Magnetofaba australis IT-1: one gene and its partner. The protein of the gene in region 2 interacts with the protein of the main gene of each other region in a pairwise test. Links are inferred from orthologs where the notes say so. Each region holds a gene or a part of one and is shown on either strand. Other genes may lie near its edges.

Region 1 (2,998 bases), on a different replicon or contig from region 2:
TCGTTGTGACAAAACCGTTTTTGGCAATTTCACGTTGGAAACTCCAGATACTGCTCCTTCACCACCATCCTTCCACACACACTTTTTGGCTTTCCCTGCATGAAATTCTAGTGCAGTTCGCCGTCCTGCGGACGACGGCCCCTACGGGGCCTGCTCACCCGCCGTTTCCCCTTTTCCTTTTGTGCTGGCTTGCTGTTCTGCGCTCCTCTCCACCCTCATACTGGCGCCGCCTATGTTCAATGGGGAAACGGCAACAGCAACGGCCACACCGTGGGGCGCCGCCCCACACCCCGCTGGGGTCGCGGACCCCAGACCCCGCCGCCGACCAGTCGGCGGCCAATTTTCGTCATAGCGGCTCCTCTGGCCTGGCGTTTTGATGTACCATCCGCGCATGTATGCCCAAGTCGCCATCAAAGGCCCCTACGGCGGCCTCTTCTCCTACACCATCCCCGATGCATTGCGCGAGGCCGCCATCCCCGGCGCCCTGGCTCTCGTCCCCATGGGGCGCGGCAATCGCACCGGCCTCATCTGGTCGTTGGCGGATACCTGCGACTACACCGGTGAGATCAAGCCCCTCGCCGATATCCTCGGCGATACGCCCCCCCTCAACGCCGAACTCATGCGTCTGCTGGACTACATCGCCCGCTATTATCGCCAAGCTCCCGCCAGCATCGCCGCCGCCGCCCTACCCGCCCATCTATTGCACGATCGCAAACGCCGCGTTATCTGGCTCGGCGAAACCGCCCCGCCCGACTCCCTCTCCCCCGCCCTGCGCGCCCTGGCCGACCATCTGCGCAAACGCAAGAACGGCTTGATGGAGTCCACCATCGCCCAGCACGTCGGGCGCGCCGGACTGGATCGTAAGCTCAAACTGTTACGCGATGACGGTTTGATCCGCATCGAAGAGAGCTGGGACGCGCGCCACAAAGCGCGGGAGAATCCCCACTGGGAGGCCGAGGAGCAGGCCGAAGTCCGCCAGCTTCATGAGCCGCCGCAGCTCACCGATGAGCAGCAGGAGGCGGTGGATGCGCTCAACGAGGCCATCACCGCTGGACGCTTCGCCCCCTTCTTGCTGCAAGGAGTCACCGGCTCGGGCAAAACAGAGGTCTACTTCCGCGCCGTGGAGACCGCCCTGGCGCAGGGTCGGCAGGCGTTGCTGCTGGTGCCGGAGATCTCCCTGACGCCGCAACTCACCGCCCGCTATCGGGTGCGCTTTCATGAGACTCTGGCGGTGTTCCACTCCGGGCTCACCCCGGCGCGGCGTCACGACGAGTGGCGGCGCGCCCGCTCCGGTCAGGCGCGGGTGATCATCGGCGCGCGCAGCGCCCTGTTCGCGCCGTTTGCCGATTTGGGCCTCATCGTGGTGGATGAGGAGCATGACGGCTCTTACAAACAAGAAGAGGGCGTGCCTTACCACGCCCGCGACATGGCCATCGTGCGCGCCAGCTTCAACCAGGCGGTGGTGGTGCTGGGCAGCGCCACGCCCGCCATGGAGAGTCTGCACAACGCCCAGCATGGGAAATATCACCATCTGCGACTCACTCAACGCGCCACCGGGGCCGACCTCCCCCCCATTGAGCTGGTGGACCTCTCCGATCCGCAGAACCGCGAGGGGATGCGCGCCCACAGCCTCATCGGCAAGACCCTGCGTGAGGCGATGAGCGAGACCCTGGCGGCGGGCAAGCAGTCGTTGCTGTTTTTGAACCGGCGCGGCTTTGCCCCGGCGTTACTGTGTAACCTCTGCGGCCACTCGGTGAGCTGTCCCAACTGTGCGGTGGCGCTGACGCTGCACAAAGGGCGCAATCAGTTGATGTGCCACTACTGCGACCACGTGGCCGACCCCCCCGACGTCTGCCCCGAGTGCGGCCAGTTGGGGTTGATCCGCTTCGGCCCCGGCACCGAACGGTTGGAGGAGGAGGTTAAACAGCGCTTCCCCGACGCCAACGTGGCGCGGCTGGATCGCGACGCGGTGAAGGGTTCGGCGGATCGTTTGGCCAAGACCCTGGACGCCTTCCGCAGCGGCGCGGTGGATATCCTGGTGGGCACGCAGATGATCGCCAAGGGGCACCACTTCTCCGGCCTTTCGCTGGTGGGGGTGATCGCCGCCGAGAGCGCCATGAGTCAGCCAGACTTCCGCGCCGCCGAGCGGGCGTTTCAACTGGTGACTCAGGTGGCGGGACGCGCCGGGCGCGAACGGGGGCAGACGGGTCGGGTGCTGGTGCAGACCTTCGACCCGCAGCACTACGCTCTCACCGCCGCCGCCTGTCACGACGCCGATCTGTTCGCTGATCAGGAATTACGGTTTCGCGCCGAGGCGGAGTATCCCCCCTTTTCGCGCATGGCGCTGGTGCGCTTCTCCTGTGAGGACCTGGGCGAAGGGGATCGTTTTGTCGCCGAATTGCGGCGCAATCTGCCTCATACCGAGGGCGCGTTGGTGCTGGGTCCGGCTCCGGCGCCGCTATCGAAGCTGCGCGGGCGGCATCGTTGGCAATTAATGATCAAGGGGGCGGATATCCGCATGGTGCATCAGGCGGTGGGCAGGATTCTGGCGGCGGCGGAGCCGTTGGCGGGGCGGAATCTGCGTATTGGCGTGGATATCGACCCACAAGCGTTTGTCTGATAGGTTAGGAAGTTTGTTGAACGAAATGCGCTGAACAGTGCTCAATAGAAGGCAAAATTCGTCGAGTTGAGCACGAAGCAAAACTAACGAGGGTCCAGGGAAATCATTTCCCTGGCGGGTCACGGGCAGAGCCCGTGCGGGTGCAGGGCAGAGCCCTGCCGGGTCCAGGGCGGAGCCCTGGTCGGGTCTGGGCTGAAAGCCCAGTCTCTTAAATCATCCAAAATATTCCACAGAGTTGCAGGAAAGCCGCAATGCCCATTCTTCCCATTGTCACCGCGCCGGATCCGGTGCTGAAAGCCAAAGCCAAACCGGTTGAAGCGGTCACCGACGAGATTCGTCAACTGATGGATGATATGCTCGAAACCATGTACGACGCCC
Region 2 (5,175 bases):
CCGCATGGGCCGCCGCATCGATGCCCAGCGCCAACCCGCTCACAGTGATCAGATCGGCCTGCGCCATCTCCCCCGCCAAGCGCCGCGCCTGACGTAAGCCGTTCTGACTGGCGGCGCGGGTGCCCACCATGGCCACCAGATTCTCCCCATGCAGCTGGGTGATGTCGCCCTGGGCGAACAGCACCGGCGGCGGATCATGAATCTGCGCCAGTTGTGGCGGATAGTCCGGCGAACCGATGCCAATCAGGCGCACGTTCATCGCTTTGAGCCGATCCAACTCAGCAATCACCGATGTTTCATCGGCAACGTGTCCCAGCTTTTTCGCCGCTTGAGGCTTCAACCCGCCACGGCCCAGCAGCAGTTCCGGCCAGGCGTCCAGAATCGCCATGGGCGAGCCAAAATGGTGGAATAAACGACATAAGGTAACTGGCCCCATGCCTGGAGTTCTTAACAGGCGCAGCCAGGAGATATGAGCCTTGGGATAATCGCTCATGACAGATCAGGCCTTTTGACCAATACGCGGCTCTTCGCCATGGATGATGCGAATAATATTGGCCCGATGTTTCCAAAGAATCCAGGGAGTAATCATGGCGCCGCCCACTACAGCCGCCGGATTGCCAAAAAAGTGCGCCACCAAAGGCAGAGGAATGAAGGCCAGAATCGCCGCCAATGAGGAGATGCGGAACAGTTTGGCCGAGGCCAGCCAGATAACTGCGGTAATCACGCCCACCCATGGCGTCCACGCGAGAAATACCCCCAACGCGGTGGCCACCCCTTTGCCGCCGCGAAAGCGCAGATAGATCGGATAGCAGTGGCCGACAAACACCAACAAGGCGCCAGCAATGGTCACCACCGACTCCGCGCCAAACAGCCACACGCCCAAACCGGCCATGGCCGCGCCCTTGAGCATATCCAGCGCCAGCGTAGCGGCGCCGGCCTTTTTGCCTGCCGTGCGCAGCACATTGGTGGCGCCAATGTTGCCGCTGCCGCGCTGACGGATATCGCCTGCGCCGGTGAGCTTGGCGATCACCAGGCCAAACGGCACCGCTCCCAGCAGATAGGCGGAAAATAGATAAATGATTTCTGTTGGTTGTAAATTTATCATGGTTGTCACATCACATCGGCCAACTGGGGATCATCGGCTTGATTGGGATCGAAGCCATTGTTGCCCAGCCACAGTTTGCGCACGCCGTCACGAGTGCGCAGACGCCACTCCAGATCCTTGGCGGCGCGCCACACCAGCGGCTGAAAACGTTTGAGCAGATCCGCCTCTGGAGGGTTCAGCAGCACCGGACCCGAGCCGCCGCGCCACTGCTCAAGCAGATTGGACTCCTGGGCGGCGGTTTGCGTGATTCCTACAGTCAAAATCCGTTCAGCGCGTGAATGCAACAGAGTGCGCAACTCCGACGGCAGACTGCGATACCAGTGATTGTTTACCACCAGCACCATCCAACCATACAGGTGGTTGGTGGGGAAGTAGCGCGTATTTTCCGTCGCCAAACCCGCATGACTCAGGCTTTCCGGGCTGGCTTCAATAGCGTTGAGCCATCCGCTGGAGAGCGCTTCGTCCATTCCTTCCGGGGGTACGAAGGCGGGGCGCAGCAGCATGGCGTCCAACACCTTCTGGCGCCACTTGTCGCGCACGGTGCGGGTGATGGCGCGCTCCATCTGCGGCCAACCCTCGACCGGTTCGCCTGCAGCGTTGGGACGCGCCAACACGCCATAAAAACCAGCCGAACCGTAACCGAGCACCTGGAAACGCTTTTTGAGCGCGCGCACGCGTAGATTGCGATCCAAACGCGAACCGATAAAGTTGCGCGCCTGTTGCGTGGAGTTGAACAATTTGGGTAGGGTCAGCACGCGAAATGCAGGCACCGGCGTGGACAAGGTGGCGGCGGAGATGAACGCGCCGCGCAGATCCCCTTTGATGGTCTTGCGCACCAGTTCCAGTTCGTCGCCTTCACGCCCACTCAAACGCAGCTTGACGTCGAACTGTCCACCGCTGGCCTGTTCAATGGCGGCGGAGAACTCGCGCAGGGAGTGGATGTAGCCCATCTCCGCACCCTGCACTGCGCCGATATTCAACACATAGGTGGCGGCGCGCGCATCGGCGGCGTATAACATCCAGGCCGTCATCAGCGCCGCTATGGCGCCGATGCGCAAAAACGCATAGGGTGATATGGTGTTCAGTCTGTTCATAACCGCATAAGATACGCAATCTGTGGCGGCGGCGACAATGCCGCGCGCCACCCCGTTGGTCGATTTCGTCATTGCGCGCGCTTTTCAGGAGATTTCCATGGCTTTTTCCCTCAACAAGGTGCAACTGATTGGCAACCTCGGACAGGATCCCGAGGTGCGCTACACCCAAAGCGGCGGCGCGGTGGCCAATCTGAACATCGCCACCAGCGAAACCTGGAACGATCAACAGGGCCAGCGTCAGGAGCGCACCGAGTGGCACCGTGTGGTGATCTTCGGCAAAACAGCTGAATTTGCACAAAACTATCTGCGCAAAGGCTCCAAAGTCTACGTTGAGGGCAGCCTGCAGACGCGCAAGTGGCAGGATCAGAGCGGGCAGGATCGCTACACCACCGAGATTAAGGTCTCCGGGTATAATTCACAAATCATCCTGCTCGACCGCGCCAATGCGGGCGGCGGCATGGAGGGTGGCGGCGGCTATGGCGGCGGCGGTGGATACGGCGGCGGCCAGCGCAGCGGCGGCTATGGCGGCGGCGGTGGTCAATCCTATCAGCAGGGCGGCGGCGGCGGTCAGCCCCCGGCGGCCAAACCTCAACCGGCTTCGGCGCCCGCCGACGACTTCAATCAAGGCCCCGACTTCGATGACGACATCCCGTTCTAAGCGTGATGGCGTAACGGATGAATATTCGAAACGACACCCCATTCTAAGCGTGATGGCGTAACGTTTAAAATTTGTAAATATGGGAAAATGAAAGATATCGAGGGCTTTGCCCTCGAGCTCCCAACTTCCACACCGTGGGGCGCCGCCCCACACCCCGCTGGGGTCGCAGACCCCAGACCCCGCCGCCGACCAGTCGGCGGCCAATAGATAGCGCAAGCTCCACCTGCATCACGCAAACATTGGTCGTTGTGTGCAGTTCTATTTTTCCGCCGATTTTCTCCGCGACAGTTGCGCCAGAATCTCCTGTCTTGCCTGCGCCAGCAGCGTCTCCTGGTCTACCGAATCCAGAATCTTGCGCACCGTCTGCTTGGGTCCACCCGAACCCCACGACTTGCCCAACGCCAGATACTCCTGCGCCGACTTGCCCACCACATAGGCGCCGTAATAGGCCACCGCGCCCTGCGCCCCGGCAGTAAAGATGGTCGAAAAGCCCATACTGGCGCCCTTGAGCACCGACGCCGCCGCCTGCACCGTAAACACCGTGCCCATCAACACCGCCATCTGCTTCATGATGGTCTTGATCAACGTCCCCGCCTCGGTGCGCGACATGGGCAGATTGTAGACCCGCGACAGATTCAGGATCATCGCCGCATCCGCCATGATGGCCAGCAGGTCGATGGCGGGAATGGGGTTGAACGCTACCGCCGCGCCCTTGCCCAGACAATAAGTGTGAATCACCCGCTCGGCAGCCTCTTTATGATAGGCGGTCACCCCCTGGGCGATCTCATCGGAGAGGCGTCCGGCCTGGAACGCCGCATTCACCGCCGCCACGCTCTTGCCCTCCTGGGAGAGCAGTTGACGCAGGGCGTTCTTCAGCGCCGCCAGATCCGGCGGACGTTTGACCCGCCGTTCGATTTCGGCGCCATTAGCAGCGGTCTCGATGATGATGGACTCCGAAGGCTGTGCGGCGCAGGGGATCACCAGTTGCGGATCGATAGCTCCGCGCACCCGCTCCCGCAGCGTCTCCAGCAGCAGGGGCAACTCACCCCCCACATAGCGATCCGCTTTGTTCAACGCCAGCGCCACCGGGCGATGGCGATCCCGCAGCAGGTCCGCCAGCGCCAGATACTCGGTATTGGTCAGGTCGCCATCCACCACGAACAGAATGATGTCGCTGCGCGCCGCTACTTCGCGCGCCAGGCGTTCACGCTCTTCGCCGTCGATCTCATTGATGCCCGGGGTATCGATGACGAACACGCCGTCATGGCCCGCTTCGCGCCAATCGGCTTTGCGCGCCTCGCGGGTTTCGCCATGTAGGGGACTGGTGGAGAAGAGCTTCTCGCCCATCAGGGCGTTGAGCAGGGAGGATTTGCCCACGCTCACCCGGCCAAAGGCGGCGATATGAATATGTCCCTGATTGACCTTGTGCAGCATTGCTTCCACTTCGTCGTACTGCTGACGCAGGGCGTAACGCACCGATTCGGGCACATGGGGATCATCCAGCAGTTCACGCAGGGAACGGGCGCTTAGATGCAGATGGGTTTCACCCACGAACGGGGTGTTGCGGTCGGCGCTCACCGCTTCGCCAAACAGCGGTGTGGTGGCGTCAGGGCGTAACGCCAGGAACTCCTCCGACTCGACCACGTCAAGGGCTTGATCAGAGGCCGATTTTGACTCTTCAGATGCGCTTGTTGGCAGCCAGCGCGCCACTCGCTTACGCAGGGAGTCGAAGGCTCTCATAAGGCGTCATCCCGACGCTTGCCCGCCAGTGCGCCCAGGGCGATTTTGGCCATATCCTTCATGCGGCGCTCCATATCCACGGTGAGGTTCTCCTCAAACCGCGCCGCCACCTGATCGCTCTCCACGCAGCCGTTGGCCTCCAGCACATCCACCAACGCCTTACCCAGACTGTCGAAGATCAATCCATACGCCACCGCGTGCATGGCCCCGCCGGTGACCGTGCCCACCCCGGGGAAGGCCTTGAATACATTGCCCGCCACCGCCAACAGCAGAGAGATGTTGCGCGCTACGCGCCCCTCCACCCGTTCGAGCATCTGTTTCAGATCCACCTGACCCAACGGCGCTTCATAGAGCTTGCACAGCTCACGCACCAGGGCGAAGCCCAACGCCCCTTGAATGATCAAGTCGGTGCCCGGGGCCACGGCGGCCATGGCGCCCAGCACCCCTTTGCGCGCGTAGTTGGCCACCAGCGCCTCGCCCAGACGACGACGACGCTGCATCAACGCATCATCCAGTTTGCGCACGGCGATGGCGTAGACGGCGGCGTCGCGCCGCCGCTCCAACTCCTCATCGCCCAA

Evidence for each region. Proteins that work in one complex are often made in the same cells at the same time.
Region 1: the proteins of ssb (region 2) and priA interact in binary tests that used the Escherichia coli proteins (3 or more experiments, as listed by UniProt). The link is inferred for Magnetofaba australis IT-1 from one-to-one orthologs.

Annotation. Positions count from the first base shown.
Region 1 is NZ_LVJN01000016.1:20,230-23,227, reverse strand. It holds priA (replication restart helicase PriA), read left to right. Parts: upstream 1-376; coding sequence 377-2,620; downstream 2,621-2,998. Other genes in the region: def (peptide deformylase), read left to right, coding at 2,872-2,998; MAIT1_RS05245 (hypothetical protein), read left to right, coding at 1-9.
Region 2 is NZ_LVJN01000021.1:500,616-505,790, reverse strand. The notes cover bases 1,312-4,076. They hold ssb (single-stranded DNA-binding protein), read left to right. Parts: upstream 1,312-2,296; coding sequence 2,297-2,857; downstream 2,858-4,076. Other genes in these bases: MAIT1_RS20830 (GTP-binding protein), read right to left, coding at 3,116-4,076; dctP (TRAP transporter substrate-binding protein DctP), read right to left, coding at 1,312-2,271. Outside these bases: DNA-processing protein DprA, read right to left, coding at 1-493; glycerol-3-phosphate 1-O-acyltransferase PlsY, read right to left, coding at 500-1,105; more of dctP, read right to left, coding at 1,111-1,311; more of MAIT1_RS20830, read right to left, coding at 4,077-4,597; MAIT1_RS20825 (GTPase), read right to left, coding at 4,594-5,175. UniProt on the Escherichia coli protein: Plays an important role in DNA replication, recombination and repair. Binds to ssDNA and to an array of partner proteins to recruit them to their sites of action during DNA metabolism. Acts as a sliding platform that migrates on DNA via reptation.